Regions from separate parts of the Colwellia sp. E150_009 genome, predicted to be linked through region 3. Evidence: predicted binding sites of a transcription regulator. Region 3 holds the regulator's gene; each other region holds the start of a gene.
What was found. The regulator FliA, encoded in region 3, starts transcription of late flagellar genes. The targets are predictions, from matches to a motif close to CTAAAGNTNNNNNNNNNNNNGCCGATA.
Positions count from the first base shown of each region.

Region 1: a site for FliA is predicted at 1,516-1,542, ahead of ACE1OF_RS11895 (flagellar protein MotY). Genes of this name have one in related genera too.
Region 2: a site for FliA is predicted at 1,783-1,809, ahead of ACE1OF_RS17990 (VC2046/SO_2500 family protein). Genes of this name have one in related genera too.

Region 1 covers NZ_JBHFOM010000024.1:54,221-57,438, reverse strand. The annotation lists gene ACE1OF_RS11905 (peroxiredoxin C) at 1-561, shown strand, start outside; gene rnt (ribonuclease T) at 691-1,377, opposite strand; gene ACE1OF_RS11895 (flagellar protein MotY) at 1,645-2,496, shown strand; gene ACE1OF_RS11890 (M1 family metallopeptidase) at 2,618-3,218, shown strand, end outside.
Region 2 covers NZ_JBHFOM010000057.1:3,114-6,331, reverse strand. The annotation lists gene rlmA (23S rRNA (guanine(745)-N(1))-methyltransferase) at 1-764, opposite strand, end outside; gene xthA (exodeoxyribonuclease III) at 780-1,589, opposite strand; gene ACE1OF_RS17990 (VC2046/SO_2500 family protein) at 1,851-2,429, shown strand; gene ACE1OF_RS17985 (YchJ family protein) at 2,471-3,040, opposite strand.
Region 3 covers NZ_JBHFOM010000005.1:152,033-155,250, forward strand. The annotation lists gene ACE1OF_RS04190 (MinD/ParA family ATP-binding protein) at 1-798, shown strand, start outside; gene ACE1OF_RS04195 (RNA polymerase sigma factor FliA) at 880-1,599, shown strand; gene cheY (chemotaxis response regulator CheY) at 1,656-2,039, shown strand; gene ACE1OF_RS04205 (protein phosphatase CheZ) at 2,115-2,858, shown strand; gene ACE1OF_RS04210 (chemotaxis protein CheW) at 2,872-3,218, shown strand, end outside.

The DNA.
Region 1 (3,218 bases), on a different contig from region 3:
GCGGTTTTAGGTACGGGTGAAATTGTTGATAGCTTTTCATTAAGTGAAGCAATTAAAGGCAAAAAAGCGGTAGTGTTTTTCTACCCATTAGATTTTACTTTTGTATGTCCATCAGAGCTTTTAGCTTTTGATCATCGTATAGAAGAATTTAAAAGCCGTGGTGTTGAGGTGATTGGTGTTTCTATTGATTCACAATTCTCTCATAATGCATGGAGAAATACTGCAGTAAATGATGGTGGTATTGGTCCAGTTCAATATACATTAGTTGCTGATACTAAACATGAAATCTGTAAAGCTTATGATGTGGAGCATCCAGATGCAGGCGTTGCATTCCGTGGTTCATTCCTAATTGATGAAGAAGGCAATGTACGTCATCAAGTAGTGAATGATCTACCTTTAGGTCGTAATGTTGATGAAATGATACGTATGGTTGACGCACTACAATTCCACCAAGAGCATGGTGAAGTATGTCCTGCAGGTTGGAATAAAGGCGACAAAGGTATGACAGCTTCTCCAGATGGTGTTGCATCATACTTAACAGACAATGCTGATAAACTTTAAGCATTAATTTACAGTATTAATAAGTGAATCGTTAATAAATTTATCTTAATAATATTTTTTTTGAAAAGCTAGTGTCGATCGACACTAGCTTTTTTTATGGGTAATTTTCTATTCGCTATTCGCTATTCGCTATTCGCTAATCGGTAGAGGCCAACCGCCTAACTCCTGCCATTTATTTACTATATAACAAAATAACTCTGCAGTTTTTTCCGTATCATAAAGTGCCGAATGTGCTTCACTGTTATTAAAATCAATCTCTGCTGCTTCGCACGCTTTAGCTAATACTGTTTGCCCTAACGCAAGGCCTGCTAAAGTGGTTGTATCAAAACTAACAAACCCATGAAATGGGCTGCGTTTAATTTGACAACGAGTGGTTGCTGCATTTAAAAAACCTAAATCAAACGCAGCATTATGTGCAACAATAATGGCACGTTGGCAGCCAGCTAGTTTCATTTTTTTTCTAACTAATTTGAATAGGGCTTTTAATGCTACTTCTTCATCAACCGCACCTCGTAACGGGTTTGTGGGATCAATACCCGTAAATTCTAACGCCTTGGGTTCTAGATTTGCACCCTCAAATGGATGCACATTAAATTGTATCGTTTCATCAATAGATAATTTGTTTGAACTGTCATCTAAGGTTAAAACAGAGGCTGCAATTTCTAGTAATGCATCAGTTTGAGCATTAAACCCCGCTGTTTCTACGTCAATCACAACGGGAAAGTAACCGCGAAATCGTTGTGCTAAGAGTGGCTTAATAATTTTACTATTTTCGTTGTTAACTTTGTCTGCTTTTATTTTTTCTTTGTCTGACATATTATTACTTGATCTTGAGCGAGGAAATCTAGAGGTTGGATTATCTCAGAAAATTATATAAAACACGATAGCAACACTAATATCATTAGGTTTGATAGTCGAATAGGTATAAATAAGCGCAAAAAAAACAATAAAGTGCTAAAGTTATGTTAGTTCGAGACGATATAACGAATGTCACTAATTAATTATGTTATAAATATTATGAAAATATATTCTCACAATGCCAATAAGTTATTATTTACTTCGACATTTTTCGTAACAGCATTTATGACGCTAATTTTCAGTGTTATCACTACTCAAGCCCATGCAGGGATTCGACAATACAGTGCAGATCTCAATAGTTCATCATGGAAATTGGCTAATGACTCCCGTTTACAATGCACATTAGCTCATCAAATTCCTAATTATGGTCAAGCACGATTTTCAGCTAAGGCAAGCCGCAAACTTAATATGGAGTTTGAACTGGACATGATGCTTTTGCCTGATAGTTACTCACTGGCTCAAGTGCGAAGTGAGTCACCTAATTGGCGTCCAGGTCATGGCGGCAGGGTAATAGCTGACATGAAACTTCAAAAACAATTTAATCCAAGTTTACCCAAAAAAGTCGCTTGGACTATGTTGAGTGAGTTAGAGCAGGGTATGAGTCCTACTTTTTATTATAACGATTGGTACAGCGAACAAGATAAAATTTCTGTTGGTTTATCAACTGCCCGTTTTAAAGGGGCTTATCAAAACTTTGTTGCTTGTGTTAGTAATTTATTAAACTACAGTTTTGATGACATTGCTTACACTGTATTAAATTATCAATCTAATAGTGATAAATTTACTAAAGCGTCGCAACGACGAGTTGATATGATTAAAGAGTATTTAAGTTTAGATCCTGAGCTTGAATTAGTTCTTGTTGATGCTTATTCAGACAGCTATGGTGGTCGTTGGGCTAACTTTAAGTTATCAGAACGCCGAGCATTACAAGTTCGAGACTACTTTGTTAAAAATGGTATTGATGCTAGTCGCATAGAAGCAACAGGCTATGGAGAAAAGCGACATATTGCATCGAATGAAACAACACTTGGACGTGGTAAAAACCGTCGTGTTGTGATTCAAATGCAGAAGTTGTAAATAATTCTTTATATTATTGTTAATTTATTGAGTGTTTAATCAATATAAATGGTTGTATAGGCCTGTAGATTCAAAGTAATCTACAGGCCTATTTTTTGTGAATTTTGTTAGGATAATCCAAATGAAAATTTTTACGCGCTTTATACTGTTAGTAGTGTTAACACTATCCCAGTTTGCAATAGCTGAAACGTCGGCCAATAAGCCTATTTTAAATGATGCTTATACCTATTCTAATTATGATCAAGTCATTACAACGCATCTTTATTTAGATTTGGCCGTTGATTTTGAAAAGAAAGCTTTATCAGGTTTCGCTGAACTTACTTTAAAGTGGCTCAATGACAAATCTCAAACTATTATTCTTGATACACGTGATTTAGTTGTTCACAATGTACTGGCTCAAAATAATCAAGGTATTTGGAAAAAAGTGAGTTTTAACCTTGCTAAGCGTGATTCAGTATTAGGGGCTAAATTGGCTATTACGCCTCAGTTTAACGCAAAAAAATTACGGGTTTACTATAACTCAACTGAAAAAGCGTCAGGATTACAATGGTTATCACCAGAGCAAACAGCAGGTAAAGAAAAACCTTTTTTGTTTAGCCAAAACCAAGCCATTCATGCTCGTTCATGGATTCCTATTCAAGATACGCCAAGTGTTCGCGTAACTTACACTGCTCGTATTTCAACAGACAAAGACTTATTAGCTGTTATGAGTGCTAATAATG
Region 2 (3,218 bases), on a different contig from region 3:
TGTGTCATGCATTTAATTTGTGAAATTAATTCTTTAGATGCTTTAAAAGCAAAAGGCGTCATGGCAAGTAAATTTAATATATCATCACTACTGTTAAAGTGCATTGGATAGGTTAATTTATGTTCTTCAATGAGTGTTAAATTTTTAATAGGGCTTTTATTGGTGTTGTGCTCATTAGCTTGCTTATAAATAAGTTGCTTTAATTCGAGCAGGTGTTGCTCAGCAGGTGTTACCGTTAAAAGAAAGCCATTTTTTACCAGTAATCGCGTGAATTCATTGTCTAAAATTGGTGCATAAACTGATATTAGCCAACCAAAGTAGCTATCTGCAAAACTTAATTTGGATAATGTGCCAACACTAAAATGACAGTTTTTATAACGCTTCGCTGCAATTTTTATTGTTTCTTTGGCAATATCAACACCATAAACCTGATTTGTAATGGTTTTATGTTGATGTGTATAGAAACCTTCACCACAGCCAGCATCAAGTAATGGTGCATTTTGTTCGCCATACTGTTGGTATAATTCAAGCATTTTATCAACCAGTGGCTGATAAAAACCCTTATCAAGAAATGCACGCCTAGCATTAACCATATTTTTATTGTCTCCAGGTGCTTTAGAGTGTTTAAATTGCACTGGAAGTAAATTTACATAGCCTTGTTTTGCCTGATCAAAGCTATGATTATTTATACAACGGTAAGTTTTGTCAGTAAGCGTTAAAGCTTGTTGACAAAGAGGACAAATATAATGTTCCAATTGAGACATAATTTACCTGTAGAGCTAACCGTTAAAAGTTGACCAAATAGGCGCATGATCAGAGGGTTTTTCAATACCACGTAATTCGTAATCAATATCTGACTCTATGCATTGTTCACTCAAACTTTTTGTTGCTAGAACTACGTCAATACGTAAGCCACGGTTATCGTCAAACCCCCGAGAGCGGTAATCAAACCATGAATATTTTTCGCCAAGATCAGGATGTAGTTGTCTGAAAGTATCAATAAACCCCCAATCCATTAATGTTGACAACCATTCACGCTCTTCTAATTGAAACGAACATTTCCCTGTTTTCAACCAACGCTTACGATTTACTTCACCAATACCAATATCTAAATCAAGCGGAGAAATATTAATATCTCCCATGACAATAATTTTTTCATCTTTTGTATGATGTTCGTTTAAATATGTCATTAAATCTTTATAAAATTGTCGTTTATAAGGATATTTGGTTTCATGATTAATATTGTCGCCTTGAGGGAAATAACCATTTAACACGGTAATTTTTTCGCCTTTATTATTGGTTGTTTCTACCATAATCATACGACGCTGAGCTTCGTCATCATCAGTAGGGAAGCCTTTTTGCACCTTTACAGCCTCTTTTTTACATAACATAGCAACACCGTAATGTGCTTTTTGCCCATGAAAATAAACGTGATAACCCATGGCTTCAACCGCTTCTAATGGAAACATTTCATCGTGCACTTTAATTTCTTGTAGGCCAATAATATCAGGCTGATGCTTATCAATAATTGCTTGTAGTTGGTGTAGGCGAGCGCGAAGCCCATTTATATTAAAAGAGATAATTTTCATAATGTAAACTCAAAGAAGACTTAAAAATTTGTTTGCCATGCTACCAGAAACCTAGTTAAAAAACTCTAGTTATTACCAGTAACTTAGGGTTGCATCAATTCTTTTAAATTTATCGGAACTGACAGACAAAGAACTTAATAGCATTGCTTTTATTAACATGATTAATTGGACTAAAAATAATTTTAAAAAAAACTTAAAGTTTTAATACTTGATGTCGATAACTTATTTAGTGGTTGAAGTATAAACTAAGAGAATGTTCCTTTGCCTGTAAATGTAGTCAATGACACAGTTAACAATAACACGGTAACCTCACAACCTTTGTTGCATGAATTGCAATTAGGTGAGCGGTTAAACCAATGTGTTCATGAGTCAAGACGCTCAGACTTTGCATTAATGCTAGCGATGCTTTGTGATGATGTTAGGGAACAGAGTCAATTTATTTTACCTAAATCTTCACCTATTGATGGCACATCAACAGATAAAGCATTAACTAATAACCAAACGTTAAGAAAGCACTTTGACTTGCCTGAAAAAGCACCTTTATCATTAAAAAATATGGAGCAAGTAGAGCAATATAACCAAGGACAATTGATAGCAGACAATGATTTATTATCATTGCATTTAGCTAATGCTCTATCACCTAAACCCCTCGCTTTTCGTGATGAATACAACCATATTCCTACCAATGTTCTTAGCAATACCAGCGTAGTTTGCCAAAAAAAGCATACAAACACTGAAAAAGAAGTGCTTAATAAACCTTTAAACATGAATGTAGACGGTTGGTTGAAATCTATTCAAAATTCTGTGGTTGAATCAAAATTGGTTGATGCAGCGGCATAGCAACTGTATTCATTAGTTTAATTAAGCTACCGCAACACTATTTACCCGCAACACTGCTTATATTTTTTTCCTTTTTTTAGTGACCAAGCGGTTGCATACAGGTTACAAGGACAAAGATCTTTACGCTTTATTTTTGTCAGTTCGCTGTGCTTGATAATATTTCCGTCCAGATAACGCCAATGTAGGTTGTGACCGTCTGTATCTTCAATATTAGCTTCTAAGACAAAACGAGAGTTTTCTCTTAATTCAAATAAGGTGTTTTCGGTAATGTAAAAGGCTGAAAATTCAACAAACTGTTCAGAAGAATTTGGCTTTGTGATGCAAATTATCTTTTCGTTTGAACTCGCTGAATGTATTTTTAGAGCAATCCATTTACAAGAATCTCCCCACGCTTTAATCTCTTTTACTGATTGCGATGATTGACTATTTTTAGCATAAGTATCGAAAATATATTGGTTATTGCCACTTGCGTAAGCACTAAATCGAGAACGCATTAATTGCTCTGGTGTTTGAGGGAATACGCGCGGAGTTTTTTCACTATTAATATAAGGTAAACAACAATTTTCAAAGGTGGCATTAGCGCCACAAAAACATTTATTTTTGATTGTCATAGGTAATTATTGATATGGCTAATTTCGCGATAGTATTTTGCTATTATTAATCTGCACTTTAACATAAAACACTTTATTGAAAAAAGAATACTGTTTATCGCATAAAGATGGTAATTGGTGGTTTTCCCTTACACTTTACTATAAAACTAAAATATTCTATTAAGCTATGTGTATTGAT
Region 3 (3,218 bases):
AAAGTTAAAGTAGTAGCAGTTTCAGGTGGCAAGGGAGGGGTTGGTAAAACCAACGTCTCATTAAACACAGCTGTTGCTCTTGGTCAACAAGGTAAACGAGTATTAGTCTTAGATGCCGATTTGGGGTTAGCTAATGTTGATGTTATGTTAGGCTTACGAGTACAACGTAATCTTTCCCATGTGTTATCAGGTGAATGTGAACTAGATGATATTATTATCACTGGCCCTAGTAACATAAAAATTATTCCAGCGACTTCTGGATCTCAATCTATGGTTGATCTAACCCATGCAGAACATGCAGGGTTGATACGTGCTTTTAGCGAAATGAAAACTCAGTTTGATGTACTCATTGTTGATACGGCGGCTGGTATCTCTGATATGGTATTGAGCTTCACTCGCGCAGCACAAGATGTCATGTTAGTTGTATGTGATGAACCTACCTCGATTACCGATTGCTATGCACTAATGAAATTACTTAGTCGAGATCACAATGTTTTCAAATTTAAAGTGGTTGCCAATATGGTGCGCAGTCCTAAAGAAGGGCAACAATTATTTGCAAAATTGACAAAAGTTACGGATAGGTTTTTAGATGTGGCACTTGAATTAGTTGCCGTGATCCCTTTTGATGAAAATATTCGAAAATCAGTGCGCAAGCAGCAAGTGATTGTTGAAGCCTTTCCAGACTCCCCAGCAGCCATTGCATTTAAGGATTTGGCTAAAAATCTTAGTCGTTGGCCAGTACCGCATCAAGCATCAGGTCACTTGGAATTTTTTATTGAACAATTACTCGATTACTAACTTTTAATTAATATCACTCGTTTGTTGAACATTAAAGACCCAACAAGCATTTTAAAATAATTTTGGTGGGAATAGTAAAAAGTGGTAAAAACTAATGCCTATATCAACCCAATTGACAAAACAGTGTTACTTGAACAATATACTGTATTGGTTAAACGAATAGCCTATCACTTGCTAGCACGTTTGCCTGCGAGTGTCATGGTTGATGATTTAATTCAATCGGGTATGATCGGCTTATTTGAAGCAGCGAATAATTTCGACAACACCAAAGGTGCTAGTTTCGAAACGTTTGCAGGTATTCGCATTCGCGGAGCGATGCTTGATGAAATGCGCCGTGGAGATTGGACTCCTAGGTCAGTGCATAAAAATAGCCGTATGGTTACGGAAGCTATTAAGCAACTAGAAGCCAGTTTAGGGCGGGATGTAACAGATATAGAAGTTGCTGAAAAGCTTGAAATTTCATTAAATGAGTATCATCATATATTAAGTGAAGTGAGTACTGGTAAAATACTTGGTATTAATGACTTAGGCGTGAATGAAGATGCACTGATGCTTGATAGCACGTGCCAAAGTGATGACCCATATCAAAGTATTGAGCACAAAGCCTTTAAAAAAGGTTTAAGTGAGTGTATTAGTACTTTACCAGAACGTGAAGCTCTAGTACTGTCTCTATATTACGATGAAGAATTGAATTTACGTGAAATTGGACAAATACTGGATGTGAGTGAATCGCGCGTCAGCCAAATTCATAGTCAAGCAATGCACAGGTTAAAAGCTCGTATGCAATCTTGGCAAAGTTAAGTACAATAATAATTATGTTAACCTTTAGAAATATGAATGTTTAGCCGGAGGGTGTCTTGGATAAAAATATGAAAGTGCTTGTTGTTGATGATTTTTCAACTATGAGACGAATAGTGAAAAATTTGTTACGTGATTTAGGCTTTACAAACATTCAAGAAGCGGATGACGGTAGTACAGCTTTACCTATGCTTCAGAATGGCGATTTTGATTTTGTTGTCACTGATTGGAACATGCCGGGAATGCAAGGTATTGACTTGTTAAAAGCTATTCGCGCAGATGCAAATTTAGCTCACATCCCCGTATTATTAATTACAGCTGAAGCAAAGAAAGAGCAAATAGTAATGGCAGCTCAAGCAGGTGTAAATGGTTATATTGTTAAACCATTTACTGCTGCTACCTTAAAAACGAAATTAGATAAAATCTTCGAACGTTTAGGTTAGTTTTTATTTAGGTGGGCTGCTTACAGTCCACAAAAAACATTTGTTAGTGCTTTGATTAAGTGTTGAGGATATTGCATGAATATGGCAATGGTGGGACGAATTTCATTAGAACAGGCTAGGTCTCTAGTTGAATTTTTAGAAAATGATCAGCAAGAAAAAGCCGATGAGCTTATTTCTAAGATTCAAAATCCAATTAATTCTGATTTATTTGCTGAAATCGGTAAATTAACTCGTCAACTGCATGACTCTTTAACAAATTTCAACATTGATTCACGATTAAGTGATTTAGCAACAGCGGATATTCCTGATGCAAAAGAACGTTTAAATTATGTTATTACCAGCACCGAAGAAGCCGCAAACAAAACAATGGATGCAGTAGAATCTATTTTTCCAGTGCTTGATAACATTGCTGATCAAGTCCGTGCTGTTAACCCCGCATGGACTAAATTAATGAATAATGAGATTGAGCTTAAAGAGTTTAAAGCATTATGTGTGGATCTTGATTGTTTATTAGCGACAACAGGCAAAGAAACCACGCATATCCATAGTTTAATGACCGACGTATTAATGGCGCAAGACTTTCAAGATCTAACGGGACAAGTTATTAGAAAAGTTATTGACTTAGTTAGAGAAGTTGAAGAAAGTTTAATCAATATGTTAACTGCATTTGGTATGACAGCAGACAGTGAACGAGAAAAGTCTGCACCTAAAGTGGGTGAAAACTTAGTTGAAGGGCCAATTGTTAATGCGGAAGAAAGAGATGATGTTGTAGAAGATCAAGATGATGTTGATGATCTTTTATCAAGTTTAGGTTTTTAACAGGAGTTAGTGAATGTCATTTGAAGCAGATGAAGAAATTCTACAGGACTTTTTAGTCGAAGCAGGTGAGATACTTGAATTGCTCTCTGAGCAATTAGTTGAGCTTGAAAATGATGTTGATAATGCTGATTTACTCAATGCTATTTTTCGAGGCTTCCACACCGTAAAAGGTGGCGCAGGCTTTCTGGCTTTAAATGAGCTTGTTGACGTTTGTCATGGCGCAGAAAATATATTCGATTTACTGCGAACAGGAAAACGTACCGTTAATGCTGATTTAATGGATACTATATTATCTGCACTTGACACGATTAATGATATGTTTGACTTAGTCAAAAGCAGAGAACCATTGACCACGGCCGA